DNA from 4 places in the Oleidesulfovibrio alaskensis DSM 16109 genome. Region 4 is predicted to be linked to each of the others. Evidence: predicted binding sites of a transcription regulator. Region 4 holds the regulator's gene; each other region holds the start of a gene.
The links. Region 4 encodes sigma-54, which starts transcription at its own class of promoters, with help from an activator protein. Its sites were predicted from a motif close to CTGGCACGGNNNNTGCTT; they were not measured.

Region 1 (3,691 bases), on a different contig from region 4:
TGTGCACAAAAAAAGCGGCCCGCAGGCGGACCGCTTGGCAGATTCAGCACTTGCAGCAACTCAGCTTTTTTTGCGGCGCTGCCACAGAGCGTATCCGCCCATGGCCAGCATACCCAGTCCCATAAGCCCCATTGTTGCGGGCTCCGGAGCATGCGCGGGCTGGGGCATCACATGCGAAATTGAAAAGCTGGTGTCCACCACGGTACTGTCAAATTCCGAGGTAACCCATCCATAATATGTAAGTCCCGTATCCAGCCCGATCCGCTGAATGTAATATTCCGGAATAACGCCGAAGCTCCCGCCGAAGTCCAGCGTGTACCACTCACCGTCATACTCAAAACCTTCAAAGGTGACCTGCGGATTGTTCAAAATAAACACATCGCGGCTCATTCCTTCAAATATGGACTTTTCATAAAAGCTGAAATCAAGTTCGGTGGAAAGCGTTGCAGGCTCACCCGCCACAGGCTCCAGCGCCTGAAGTTCAAGTACGGCTTTCACCGTGCCGGAGACAAGCGCGCTTGTTGTCCATCTGTTGTAGTGCGTCATGGTCATGGCTGCGGCAGGCGCACCGCCTGTGTTCACCACACCGGAAACAGGTGCGTTGAGTTCAATGCGGGACTGAAACAAGGGAAGCAGGCTGGAGCCCCACCAGAGGGTATGGTAGCCGGTCTCGCCGTTCAGATTGACCGGTCCCTTCACCCCGCCGGAGTCTCCGGACTGTGCCCATGTCCAGTCCACAAAACCGGCATCATAAGAATACTGCCAGGAAGTTACCACCCCGGCCGATGCTGACGAAACAAAGATAAGCGTCACAACAAGCACCATTGCAATCCGACAGACAGTTTTCATGATTCACTCCTGTTACCCTGTACTCTAACGCTACCAAGCCTTCGATATAACAGAAGCAATAGCGGTTCCAAATCGACAATACAAAATTAAAACAACATGTTAACATTGGAATCGGCAAAGAACAAAAAAATGTAAAAAAAAACGACACATCTTATAATATAAAATAGCCCTTACATTACAGACTGATAACAAACTGAGAAGATAAAGACAGCTGTCGATTATAATTACACCAGTAAAAATACCTGACACTGCCCTGCCTGTACCCGCAGCAAAAACAAAAAGCCCCCGCCGCAAAAACGGCAGGGGCTTACAGAGCTTGTCTTGGCTGTCTGGTGTCACCGGAGGTACTGGCCGCCCGGTGGCGCCGACAGGAGCACATCCAGACTGGCCTGTAAAACTATTCGAGGGTGATGACAGGGCCGTTGAAGCTTACAGAAACGATTTCGTAATGTATTTTTCCTCTCGGGGCGTCCACCACAACTTCGTCGCCTTCCTCTTTGCCCAGAACAGCTTTGGCAACAGGAGAAAGAACCGAGATGCTGCCTTTCACATAGTCAGTCTCGTCGGGACCCACCAGAGTATACACCCGCATTTCACCGGTTTCGAGGTCTTCCAGCTCTATGGTGGCACCATAGGTCACACGCTCGCCGCCAAGCGTTCTCATATCAATGACATTGAAGCGGGCCATGCGGGATTCGATGTTGCCGATACGCGCTTCAAGCATGCCCTGACGCTCACGGGCGGCATCATAGCCTGCGTTTTCGCTCAGGTCGCCTTCTTCGCGTGCTTCCTTGATGGCCTGAATCACTGCGGGACGTTCCTGCTTCAGCCTTTCAAGATCTCGTTTAACCAGTTCAAAGCCTTCAACTGAAATCGGGATGCTGCTCATGTTTGATTCCTTGACATTTCTCGATAGTTTTTTGCCAACGACAATAAGAAAAAACGCCACGCGGCCCATGGGTCGCGAGGCTGTTCGACACTGTCCGAAACAGGTGTTGGCAACCTGAGGGGTAGAACAGAGTTCACCGGAGGTCAAGCCCCGTTCGCAAAATATTTCCTCTAACAGTAAACCGTTTTTCCTGTTTGCGCAGGCAATTCATGGCTGTTCAGGGCATATGATTCATGTTACGTCACAGCCGTAACCGTCGCTTTTTGCAACACGCCTGCGTGCAGCGGCCCGGAGCCGCGCCGCTGACCTTCCACACATGAGGCAAACCGCCGTGACCGGCCCGGACTCGTTATTGCCGCTTATCAAGCTGGCTGCCGCTTTCATCATCATGCTGCTCGCCATCCGCTTCAGGGTGAATCTGGGACTTTCCATTATCAGCGGCGGTGCCGCCGTAGGGCTGTTTTTCGGTCTGGCTCCTGATATGTGGCTGCCCACGGTATTCACGGGGCTGACCAGCCCGCAGACCCTCATGCTGGCGGCCATAGTGCTGCTTATCCTGCTGCTCAGCGATGTTCTGGAAAAATCAGGCCAGACCCTGCGTCTTATGGATGCGCTGTCCGGCTATCTGAAAAACCCGCGCCTGCGGCTGGTTTTCTTCCCCATGCTTATAGGACTGCTGCCCATGCCGGGCGGTGCTGTTTTTTCGGCCCCCATGATAGGTGCCGTGGCCAGCCGCATGCAGGTTTCAAAAGACACGCTGGCTGCGCTCAACTACTGGTACCGGCATGTATGGGAAACATGGTGGCCGCTGTATCCGGGCATCATTCTGGCGGCATCGCTCTCGGGCATTCCCATAACCACCATCTGCGCCTTCGGTTTGCCGGGCATGGCAATCATGCTGGCCGCAGGATGGTTTTTCATGCTGAGACCGGCGGTACTTTCTCTTCCGCCTGCCACGGTGCAGACAGACAGTACCGTGACGGCAAGCACGCCGAAAGCGGTTCTGCGTCAGGGGCTGCCTTTGCTGGTGGCCATCGGCGGTTCTGTGCTGCTTGAAACGGTACTGGCTTTTTCAGCGCAGGGCATTCCTTTTGAATCAGGCGTCATTGCCGCACTGGCTGCAGGCATACTGACTGCAGCCGTACAGAATAAAGGCAGCGCCGGTATTCTGGCGGCATCGCTGCGCCACAGACATCTGTGGCAGATGGTGCTCGTCATTGCCGCCATATTTGTTTTCAAGGAGATGCTGAACACCACAGGGGCGGTACATCAGCTGGCACAGCTGGCAGGCGGACGCACAGCCCTTACGGTAAGCTGTATTTTCATGCCTTTTATTGTCGGGGCGGTATCGGGCATTACCATGGCCTATGTGGGGGCCACATTTCCTCTTATCGTGTCACTGGCCGTTCAGGCCGGTCTGCAGGATTCTCTGACAGCCTATGTCATGCTGGCCATATTTTCCGGATTCACCGGCATCATGGCAACGCCGCTGCATGTCTGCTTTGTGCTCACGTGCCAGTATTTTCACTGCACCCTGAGCAAAGCGTGGCGCCATGTGGCACTGCCCTGCCTGCTGCTGTTCTGCAGCGGACTTGTATACCATGGCCTGCTGCTTTTATGGCTCAAGCCCTGAACCTCAGCGCCACGAACGCCGCTGCATGCGCCGCAGGATGACTCTGCTTTTGGCTGTGACATAACCGGAATCCGAAACCGGAGAATACCGCCGCGGCGCCGGAAGCACTGATGCCAGACGGGCGCTTTGCGCCGGTGAGAGCGCCGCCGGTTCGACACCGAAAAAATGTCGTGAAGCCGCATTGATTCCGTAGATGCCGTCGCCCCATTCTATGACATTCAGGTAAATTTCCAGTATACGCCGTTTTGACAGCGTGGCTTCAAGCCGCCATGTAAGCAGGGCTTCTTTCAGCTTGCGGCTCAGGGTTCTGTCGGGTGACA
Region 2 (3,691 bases), on a different contig from region 4:
TTTCATTACTGTTTCCACCACACTCTGCACCTGATCGTCTTCCACCACGACCTCAATCTTGGCCTTGGGCATGAAATCAACCTGATACTCCGCACCGCGGTAAACTTCCTTGTGGCCGCGCTGCCTGCCGAAGCCTTTGACCTCGGAAACGGTCATGCCTTTGATATCAAGCTCGGTAAGACTTTCTTTCACCTCATCCAGCTTGAAGGGCCTGATGATGATTTCAACTTTTTTCATACTGAGTCCCTGCCTTTACATCTGGTAGGCGGTTTCGTTGTGTTCACTCACATCAAGACCGGCAAGCTCGGCTTCACCGGAGACCCTGAGTCCCATGACCGCATCGACAGCCTTGAAAAGCAACCAGCTGGCAACATAGCAAAACAGCCATGTAGCCACAACCGAGACAAACTGCACCCAGAGCTGATATGCGTTGCCGTGCAGCAGACCGTCTGCCCCGCCCACGGCGGCATCGGCAAAAATTCCGGTTGCCAGCGCGCCCCACGTGCCCCCAATACCATGAATCCCCACCACATCAAGAGCGTCATCATAACGCAGCTTGTGCTTGAGAAACACACCGCCGTAGCACAGCACTCCGCCGGCCAGCCCGATGAACACCGCTGAAGCCGGTGTGACAAACCCTGCCGCGGGAGTAATGGCAACCAGTCCCGCCACGGCTCCCGAAGCCGCACCAAGAGTGGTTGCTCTGCCGCCATGCAGTTTTTCCACGGCAAGCCAGCCCACCAGAGCCGCAGCCGCGGCAAGATGTGTGGTTACAAATGCATTGGCTGCCGCGCCGTTGGCCGCCAGCGCGCTTCCGGCGTTAAAACCGAACCAGCCGAACCACAGAATACCTGCTCCCAGTACTGTCATGGGCAGATTGTGCGGAATAAATGCCTCGCGCCCATATCCGCGGCGCAGTCCCAGCACATTGGCAGCCGCCAGCGCAGCAGCGGCAGAGCTCATATGCACCACGGCCCCCCCGGCAAAATCAAGCGCACCCAGCCGGGCCATCCATCCGCCGCCCCAAACCCAGTGCGCCATGGGCGCATACACCAGCACAAGCCATAAAACAGAAAACAGCACCATCGCCCCGAAACGGATACGCTCGGCATAGGCACCCGAAATCAGCGCCGGTGTGATAACGGCAAACATGCACTGAAAAACCATGAACAGCAGATGCGGCAGATTATCGACAGGACCCGGTTCCGTGCCTACGTTATGCAGAAAAAGATACTCCAGCCCGCCGATAATGCCCCCGTGGTCACTGCCGAACGCCAGAGAATACCCCACTGCCCACCAGACAAGCGAGGCAATGCCGAGCAACGCCACGCTGTGCATGGTGGTGCTGAGCACATTGCGCGATCTGACAAGCCCCCCGTAAAACAACGCCAGCCCCGGTGTCATAAACATCACCAGAGCCGAACAGACAAGAATGAAAGCGGTATCTGCCGCGTTCATAGACTCCTCCTGAAGTAAAAACAAAAAATTGCAATCCCCTGCCGTTAGCCGGAAGAAAGCAAGCAGCAGGCCAGAAGAAGTTTTTTTCGCAATCATTGCAGGTTACGAAAGCCAGCTCATCCGCGCGGCATGGCAAAAGCACATATTTTATACATATTTGTTATTTTTTACAAATCAATAAACACAATTTTGTTAAAACAACAAAAGATACTTACCGAGGTAAGTTTTTTGTCTGCGCCCATTCCCATAGCAGCACTCGTGTGTTATGAGAGTAGTTCCTAATAATTCAAGACCTCTCTCCAAAGGAGATCCACTATGAACGAACGTACCGGAATCATCACGTTTAAAGGCAACGGCCTCACCCTGCAGGGAACCCCTGTGGAAAAAGGCGGCAAAGCCCCCGACTTTACAGTGCTTGCCAATGATCTTTCGCCCCGCACACTGGCATACTATAAAGGAAAGGTACTTATCCTCAGTTCGGTGCCTTCGCTCGACACCCCCGTATGCGATGTGGAAACCCGCAGGTTCAATCAGGAGGCAGCCAACCTCGGCGATGACGTGAAGGTGCTGACGGTGAGCGCCGACCTGCCCTTTGCGCAGGCCCGCTGGTGCGGCGCCGCCGGCATTGATGCCGTGGAAACGCTTTCCGACCACAAAGATCTTGCTTTCGGTAATGCATACGGCGTGGTCATAAAAGAACTGCGCCTGCTGGCAAGAGCAGTTTTCGTCGTCAACCGCGATGGCGTCATCACCTATCAGCAGATAGTGCCTGAAGTCACTTCGGAACCCGACTACGAAGCTGCCATTGCAGCCGCCAAAGCGGCATTGTAACCGGACCATGAAGGGCGGCCTGCAGGCCGCCCTTTTTTTTCAATACGTCCACACCTGACATTTGTCGCCTCAGAACCCATGCCACCACGGTATGCCCCGCAAGCATCTCGCCCTGCAGCCGCATGAAAACAGCATCCGGCCCCTCTGACTGAAAAAACGCCGCCGCCCGCAGCACGGCCGCGCAGCGCGTCCTTCTGTCACACTTGCCCGCCGCCCTCTCCTGCGCTAGGTTGCGGACTGCACATAGTCAGCCCAAAGGAGCCGCCCGTGACCACGGAACATATACGAACGCATATCATTACCACGGTGCTCAGCCGTCTTGACCGCGACCACAGCAGCCGTCAGGAAGCGCTGGAAGAATTCATGAGCGTAACCCTGCCCGCAGTGGATCAGCGTGCGGCACGGCAGGTATCGGGGCTGGTGCCCACCATTCCCGACACTATTTATGAAAAATGGGCCGCCATGTTTGCAGACCGCCTGCTGGAAACAGTTGAAGAAAAACAGCTCCAGATGCTGTGTGACGGCAAAAAAGACAATGAGGCCACCCTGTGCCTTGTCTATCTGATGTTTATGGAATCGGAAAAAATGGAAAAGCAGATAGCGGAAGACCTGCACGCGCTGGGCATGCAGTCATCCGCCTCTGACGCGGTGGGCAACATGCTGGGGGTTTATTTCCGCAGCAGGCTGGAACAAAGACAGCAGACAACACAAGAGGCATCTGCACGCTAGTAACAGCAACACGGATTCCGGCGTACACAGCAGGCAAGGGCCGCCGTGGCTGCGGCGGCCCGTACAGTTCAGTCACGCAGCCGCGCTGCCGGCACGGTTATCTTTTTTCAACCCGCAGGCCGGCTTCCTCGGCAATTACACCGTATGTACAGCCCCCGCACTCCAGTTCCCAGTCCATTCCGGGAAACAGACTGGCTCTGGCTGACCATTCATCGTTTACAAAGATGTCCTTGGCTCCGCCGTTTTCTTCATACCGCAGTTGCGTGTCACCGGCCAGCCGGGCAAGCTCCCCCTCTATAAGGAGCAGCGGCAGGGTCGTTGCGCTTTGCGTCGACATGGTAAGCACCTCCTTGGACATGGACTGCAGACACCGCGCACAATCAGACCGGATCCGGACCTGCACGGCGGTTCTGCCCGAAAAACAGTAAACACACACTTACATAATAGACATCAGCGGCGCCATGTCCAGCACCCAGATACAACCCGTAACCACAGAGAAATTCATGTCGCAGCATATACAAATCCTCTCCGCGGAACTCGGCGTTCCGCGCTCCGGCATCACCGCAGCCGCAGCCCTGCTGGACGAAGGAGCCACAGTGCCCTTCATCAGCCGTTACCGCAAGGAAGCCACCGGCGGGCTGGATGAAACCGTCATCACCGCCATACGCGACGG
Region 3 (3,691 bases), on a different contig from region 4:
AACGGGAAATGCCCACAGTGTCGTACCGCCATTTAAGAAAAGAGCACACCTGATACAGCGCGCCCATATCGCCGGCGGAAAGTTCTCTGCTTTTCAGCAGCGGCACCATATCCGCCAGTGCCTGCTGCGCCTCGCGCTCCACGGCGCGCGGCGGCATGCGCCACTGGTCATGCGCGCTGTACCGCAGCGGCACGCCCCGCCACGGAATGTCCTGCGGCGCCACATCTTCGCCTACGGCAGCACGCCGGTGCAGCGCGTGTACGGCATCTTTCAGACGCAGCACCGCATCCTCGGCCCTGTGCAGCCCCCTGCGCAGCCGTTCCAGCGCGGCTGTGTCCATGTCATCGTAATGAAACACCTGACTGAAATCATTCATGCAGCGCACCACTCCGCCGCCGCCTCTGCCTATCTGCGAACGGCAGAAGTCATGCACGGTAAGTCTGTGCTCGTGCACGGCAACGCATTTATCCAGATACACCACCATATTGCCCAGCTTCGCCAGCCTGTCGCCCAGTTCCATGTCTTCGGCACCGGCACCGGCGTATCCTTCATCAAAATACCCTGCTTCGGCCACGGCTTCGGCATAAATGCCAAGGTTGCAGGAATAAAACGCGTTGGCACCGTAAAAGTTACCAGGTGTGAACAGCGGAAAACGGAAAGACAGGTCTGTATGTTCCAGCAGACAGCCGAAAGGCGTGCGCTGGTAATCGGCAGGAAAGGAAAAACGACCCAGCACCGCTATGCGCTCGCCTCTGGTCATTTCAAGCGCCGCCGCGTGCATGGCCAGTCCGGCAGGTGTCAGCAGCGCGTCATCGTTAAGGATAACCAACGCTTCTGCGCGCGCCTCGCGGATAAGCAGATTTCTGGCCCTGCCCGGCCCCCCGCATTGCGGCAGGCGGAACAGACGCAGCGCATACGGGGTGGACAGCGACTGAAGCGCTTCCCATGTGCCGTCCGTCGATGCATCGTCACAGACCAGCACCTCAAAGCTGTCCGCCGGCAGCGTCTGCCGTGCAAGGCACAGCAAATTTTTCACCACGATATCCATGCGGTTATGCGTGGGAATAATTACTGACAGCTTCAGCCCGCCGTATTCCTGTGTCATCGGATTCTCCGTTGCGGCCTGCACGGCAGCCCGTCTGCGGCATGCCTCATGCCGCGCTTTCCAGCCGGTCAAGATACCAGCGGTACACCTGTGCAATGCCCTGACGCAGCCCGATGGAAGGCCGCCAGCCCAGCGAATGCATCCGCGAGACGTCAAGCACCTTGCGCGGTGTGCCGTCGGGTTTTGCAGCATCAAAAACCAGCGGCGCATCCACACCCACCACACTGCGGACAAGTTCCGCCAGTTCGCGGATGGTAAGGTCTTCGCCCGTACCTATGTTCACAAGGTCCGTTTCCTGCGTGCGGAACACCAGATGCACGCACGCCGCCGCCAGATCATCCACATGCAGAAACTCACGAAGCGCATTGCCCGATCCCCACACGGCGATGCGCGGCGCAGTCCCCGCAGCGTCCAGCCCCAGATGCGTCCGCACGTCGGCGGGCAGCGGACCGAACACCTGCTCATCCCGTTCCACGGCCTGCATATCGCCCTGCATGACCATCCGCGCCAGATGGCATTTGCGCAGCAGCGCAGGCAGCACATGCGACGACTCAAGACTGAAGGAATCGCCCGGCCCGTAAAGGTTTGTCGGCATGACAGGCACAAATGACGTACCATATTGCCGGTTATAGGCGCGGCACATTTCAATGCCCGCTATTTTGGCCACGGCATAGGCGGAATTGGTCTGCTCCAGCGGTCCGGTCATCAGGCTTTCTTCGCGCAGCGGCTGCGGAGCAAGCCGCGGGTAAATGCACGAACTGCCCAGAAAAAGCAGCCTGCGCGCCCCGTGCACATACGCCTGATGCAGCACATTGTTCTGAATTGCCAGATTGATGTGTATAAAGTCAGCAGGATATGTATCGTTTGCCAGAATGCCGCCCACTCTGGCCGCCGCCAGAAACACCACCTGAGGCCGGTGACGTGCAAAAAAACCGGCAACGGCATGCTGGTCGGTCAGGTCCAGCTCGGCATGAGTCTTCAGCAGCAGATTGCGTGCACCGTGCCCCTGCAGACAGCGGACAATGGCGCTGCCCACAAGTCCCCGGTGGCCGGCTACAAAAATCGAAGCATCCGTATCAATGGTCATGACATACCCTTACATATACAAAAGCCCAAAAAAATGACGTCCGCACACCCGGCGCCGCGGCTGCGTCGGCCGCACCCCTGTGGCAAGCAAAAACCGGTCCAGCAGCAAACACGGCAAACCGCTTCCGGTGTGTCCGCCGCAGCATCCTGATACCGCAGCCCCCGCAACCCTGCATCAGTACGCAGCAAAAAACAATAAACCACGGCGTGTTCCATGCAAGATGCAAAAGCAGGCGGTACACAGACGCCATGCCCCCTGTTGCTTTTTGCCAAGACACGGTAAGAGAATCTGCACCGCGCACGGCGCGCCGCCGCACCGCACCGGCGTGCACAAACACACGCCCCCGTCAGCACGGTGACGGTATGGCGCAACAGCCGCAAAGCCGGAGATACCACATGCAGCCGTATTTCATTGCAGAAGTTTCCAGTAACCACAACCGCGATCTGGACCGTTGTCTGGCATTTATCGAAACAGCCGCAGGCTGCGGATGCGATGCGGTCAAATTCCAGCTCTTCCGGCTGGACGATCTGTTTGCGCCGGAAGTCTTTGCCGCCATGCCGCAGGTAACCGGACGCAGAGCATGGGAACTGCCTGAAGACTACCTGCCCGTGCTGGCGCAGTCCTGCCGCAGACACGGTGTGGCATTCAGCGCCACCCCTTTTTCGCTTCAGGCGGTGCATGCACTGCAACCTCATGTCGATTTTTATAAAATTGCATCCTACGAACTGCTCTGGGATGCCCTGCTGCACGCCTGTGCCGGCACGGGCAAGCCCGTTGTGCTTTCCACCGGCATGGCAGCTCTGCAGGAAGTGGCCCATGCCGCGGACGTGCTGCGCACCGCCGGCTGCCGTGATATGACGCTGCTGCACTGCACGTCCGGCTATCCCGCCCCGCCGGAACAATGCAATCTTGCGGCGGTGGAGACCCTGCGCAGGCAGTTCGGCTGCGCCGCAGGCTGGTCCGACCATACCGTGCATGCCGGTGTCATTCACCGCGCCGTGCACCGCTGGGGTGCTCAGGTTGTGGAATTTCATCTTGATCTTGACGGCGACGGTGCGGAATACGCCAGCGGCCACTGCTGGCTGCCCCATCAGATAGCACCGGTCATCAGCCAGATACGGCAGGCTTTCAGCGCCGACGGCAACGGTGTGAAAGAGCCTGCGCCATGCGAGGAGCAGGAGCGCAACTGGCGCGCCGACCCGCAGGACGGTCTGCGTCCGCTGCGCGCAGTGCGCGCCGGTCTGGAGGCGGAACATGCATGACAGCCCGTTTGCCGTCCGTCTGCTGGCGGACGAGCCGGCCTTCGGCCCTCTGGCCCTGCAATGGATTTATGAACAATGGGGGGCCGCCCCCGGTGTGACGCTGGAAGAAGCCCGCGGCAGAACAGCCCGGTACGCGGGCAGAACAACGCTGCCCATGATGCTGCTGGCGTTTGCCGCAGGCACACCGGCAGGCTGTGTGGTGCTGCGCACCGGCGACTGCCCCGCGCGGCCGGAACT
Region 4 (3,691 bases):
CCACGGTATTCTGATCCAGTTCCGGATATTTTTGGATGACCGGTTTCACAAGTTCCGCCAGCACCTCAGTTTTGGTGCTGGCGGAAAGCTCATGAATTATGAGGTCTTTATCCAGGTATTCACCCAGTTTCATTTTTTAGAATCCCGGATCGATCAGCCCGAAGTCTCCGTCCTTGCGACGGTAGATGACATTCACGCGGTTGTTCTGCGCGTTTTTGAAAACGAGAAACTCGTAATCCAGCGCCTCAAGCTGCATGGCTGCTTCATCAATATGCATGGGTTTGGGATCAATCTCATCAGTTTCAATGATGGTGCGCTCGCGCACGCCGTCATTGTCTTTGTAATTGAACACATCCATACGCACGCTGTCATCACTGCTGGAACGGCGCCGATCCTTAGTCTTTTCTGCGTGTTTCTTGACCTGTGCTTCCAGCTTATCCAGCACAAGATCAATAGTGGCATACATATCCTCGCTCTGCTCCACTGCAGAGAGATTCAACCCCTCGCCCGTGCATTGTACTTCCGCCTTGTGCCGGAATTTATCAACGCTCAACAGAACCTGTAACTCAAGGTTTTCTGACTTATTCAAAAAGCGTCCGAGCTTTTCAAAACGGCGGTTGGCATACTTTTTCAAGTGATCGGAAGGCTCGAAGTTCTTGAAAGTGAAAGCGATGTTCATAAAAACCTCCAGAGATTCAGTTCAGGCATTTCTGCCGGAAATCCTTTGGCCTAAAATACAGCTTTTCGTTTCGAAGAAGAAGGGATTCCCATAGCTGTACGATACTTCGCCACGGTTCTTCGAGCAATATTGACTTGCAACTTTTCTTTAAGAATTTCTCCGATCTTTTCGTCACTGAGCGGTTCTTTAGGATTTTCTTCAGAAATCAGGTTCTTTATCAGCGCTTTCACACTTTCAGAACCTACCTCTGTTCCGTCATTTAACGCCAGTGCACTGTTAAAGAAATACTTAAGCTCCACAATACCATGGGGGGTAGCCACATACTTATTTGTTGTAATACGGCTGACGGTTGATTCGTGCATTCCTATATCGTCCGCTATATCCTTGAGAATAAGCGGGCGAAGCCGGGATACGCCTTCCTCGAAAAAACCCCTCTGATATTTAATAATGCTCTCAACTACTTTGTACAGGGTTCGCTGCCGTTGATAAAGGCTTTTTATAAGCCACGAGGCGGAGCGCATTTTTTCCTGCACGTAGTCCTTTTCTTTATCAGTGGAGCCCTTGACGCCTTCTTTATAAAATTCACTCAGCTGGAGATGTGGCAGGCCGTCTTCGTTCAGCAGGATGATAAAATCATCCTCGCTTTTATACACGTAGACATCGGGGCTGACATACGCGGGCTGTTCGTTACCGAAACGGGAGCCCGGCATGGGGTCAAGAGTCTGGATAAGGTCAAGATATTCTTTAAGGTCGTCCATTCCCAGACGATATTTTCTGAGAAGAGGCTTGTACCGTCGTTTTTCCAGGTCTTCCAGATGATCGCGGATCAGCTCGACAAGCACAGGGTCGCGGTCGTATCCAAGCACTTCGACCTGAACCAGAAGGCATTCCTGCGGAGTACGCGCCGCTATGCCCACGGGATCAAGCCGCTGCAGCAGGTGCAGCGTTTCTTCCACCTCTGCCGTACCGGCACCGGCCATTTCCGCCACGTTTTCCACCGTCGCCTGCAGATAGCCCGCAGGCGAAAGGTTGCCGATTATGACCTCTGCTATGTCCAGCTGTTTTTCCGTGGCGGAAGACAAGCGCAGCTGCCAGCTGAGATGCCCTTCCAGCGTGGGGCTGGATGAAAAACGAGCCTCAAAGGCGGTCATCTCTTCCGGCACTTCCGCGTCGCGTCCGCCTGCCTGTTTGCCGGTACTGGCAAAATCGCCAAGATAGTTTTCCCAGTCGGCATTCTTTACCAATTCCTGACGGAAAGGGTCGGCTTCTTCTGCTCTCGGGGCTCTCTCTTCAGCCTGAGAGACTGGGCGCTCTTCCTGTGTTTCTTCAAGAAACGGGTTTTCCAGCAGTTCCTGCTGAACGGTTTCAACGAGCTCGACGCGTGAAAGCTGCAACAGTTTGATCGCCTGCTGAAGCTGGGGCGTCATCACAAGCTGCTGAGCGAGTTTAAGCTGCTGTCGTAACTCTAAAGCCATTGTTCAACCGAATCCTTAAGATTATAAAAGCTGAATATATTTTGTTTTTATTGCTCAGGGAATATCAAATCCCTGATGCCGGAGACAGCGGAAACGTATATTCCGTGCTGTTATCCAAAAATCATTCCAAAATGCATTCCATGACTCTTTTCTGCCACATATATCTGTGTGATGCAACCGGAGCCGGGGGACTTACAGGCAGAAGCCCTCTCCCAGATAGACACTGCGGGCCTTGGGATCGGCCACAATGGCTTCCGGAGTGCCTTCCAGAATGACCCTTCCTTCGTAAACGAGATAAGCCCTGTCGCAGATATTCAATGTTTCACGTACATTATGATCAGAGATCAACACCCCGATACCTTTGTCGCGCAGTTTTTTGATGATTTCCTGAATATCATCCACGGCCAGAGGATCAATGCCGGCAAACGGTTCATCAAGCAGGATGAACTTCGGGGCGCGGATGAGGGCCCGGGCGATTTCCAGCCGCCGCCGTTCACCGCCGGACAGGTGCATGGCGTATGAATCGGCGATGTGGGTGATGCCGAACTCTTCAAGCAGTTCCTGCGCTCTTGCCTGCTGAGCTTTTTTGCTCAACCCCACATGTTCCAGAATCATCTGCAGATTCTGAGTGACAGTGAGTTTTTTAAAAACAGAACTTTCCTGAGGCAGATAGCTCAAACCGATACGGGCGCGTTCATGCAGCGGCCAGTCGGATATGCTCAGGTCATCCAGCTGCACCTCGCCGGCATTGGGCTTTACAATGCCTATGAGCATATAAAAGGTCGTGGTCTTGCCCGCGCCGTTGGGGCCCAGCAGGCCGACAATTTCCCCCTGTTTCACATTCAGGGAAACGCCGCAGACCACTTCGCGCGAACCGTATTGCTTGCGCAACCCTGTAGCCTGAATGACCGCCATTTACTTCTTCATCCTTTTGGGGGCGGAAAAAACCGCATTGACGGGCTTACCAGGCGCGCCCAACACTTCACTTCTGTTCTCGTTCACATAAAACCTGATTTCCTGCCCGCCGATACTGTTGCCCTCGTCGCGAAGTACGGGGTCTCCTTCCATCACAAGCAGTCCTTCCGAAACCTTGTAGGTGGCCTTGCGGCATTCTCCCGATTTCGTCAGCTGCTTCATGCGTACGTTACCTTCGGCCACCAGCCTGTTGATCTGGCCGGCGTCAATGGCAGGGCCTTCGGCGTCGTTTTGCTTCGCGGCGGCACTGGCGTTCTTGTCCAGATAGACGGAGATGGAGTCCGCCCACAGTTCAAATTCACCGCGCTGCACGTATACATCCTGTTCAAAAATGATCAGCTGGGCGTTGGCGTCATAAGTCATGGTCTTAGATGTGATGGAGGTGGGAATATCCTCTGCCGCGGTGGCGGGGGCGGCCTGCAAAACCAGACAGGCAAGCAGCACCATAATCATGTGGCCTGTTATGCTAATTCTGTTCATGACGTTTTTCTCCTCGGGCTAAGCCGCTGAAGCCGTCTTCAAGGTACAGAACCATGTCAACGCTTCCGCGGGCTTTAATGAC

Region 1: H586_RS19820 (THxN family PEP-CTERM protein) is a predicted target of sigma-54. The motif match lies at 903-920, and genes of this name have one in related genera.
Region 2: H586_RS0101550 (ammonium transporter) is a predicted target of sigma-54. The motif match lies at 1,515-1,532, and genes of this name have one in related genera.
Region 3: H586_RS0107125 (GDP-L-fucose synthase family protein) is a predicted target of sigma-54. The motif match lies at 2,277-2,294, and genes of this name have one in related genera.

The regions. Positions count from the first base shown of each region.
Region 1 is NZ_AXWQ01000004.1:476,978-480,668, forward strand. It holds gene H586_RS19820 (THxN family PEP-CTERM protein) at 61-849, opposite strand; gene greA (transcription elongation factor GreA) at 1,247-1,738, opposite strand; gene H586_RS0102505 (DUF401 family protein) at 2,070-3,371, shown strand; gene mtgA (monofunctional biosynthetic peptidoglycan transglycosylase) at 3,375-3,691, opposite strand, start outside.
Region 2 is NZ_AXWQ01000004.1:288,187-291,877, forward strand. It holds gene H586_RS0101545 (P-II family nitrogen regulator) at 1-237, opposite strand, end outside; gene H586_RS0101550 (ammonium transporter) at 253-1,458, opposite strand; gene tpx (thiol peroxidase) at 1,774-2,289, shown strand; gene H586_RS0101560 (hypothetical protein) at 2,557-3,018, shown strand; gene H586_RS0101565 (hypothetical protein) at 3,116-3,355, opposite strand; gene H586_RS0101570 (Tex family protein) at 3,522-3,691, shown strand, end outside.
Region 3 is NZ_AXWQ01000007.1:84,182-87,872, reverse strand. It holds gene H586_RS0107130 (glycosyltransferase family 2 protein) at 1-1,105, opposite strand, end outside; gene H586_RS0107125 (GDP-L-fucose synthase family protein) at 1,152-2,192, opposite strand; gene H586_RS0107115 (N-acetylneuraminate synthase family protein) at 2,588-3,454, shown strand; gene H586_RS19970 (GNAT family N-acetyltransferase) at 3,447-3,691, shown strand, end outside.
Region 4 is NZ_AXWQ01000015.1:96,843-100,533, forward strand. It holds gene H586_RS0110375 (PTS sugar transporter subunit IIA) at 1-133, opposite strand, end outside; gene hpf (ribosome hibernation-promoting factor, HPF/YfiA family) at 137-679, opposite strand; gene rpoN (RNA polymerase factor sigma-54) at 730-2,154, opposite strand; gene lptB (LPS export ABC transporter ATP-binding protein) at 2,347-3,069, opposite strand; gene H586_RS0110395 (LptA/OstA family protein) at 3,070-3,609, opposite strand; gene lptC (LPS export ABC transporter periplasmic protein LptC) at 3,596-3,691, opposite strand, start outside.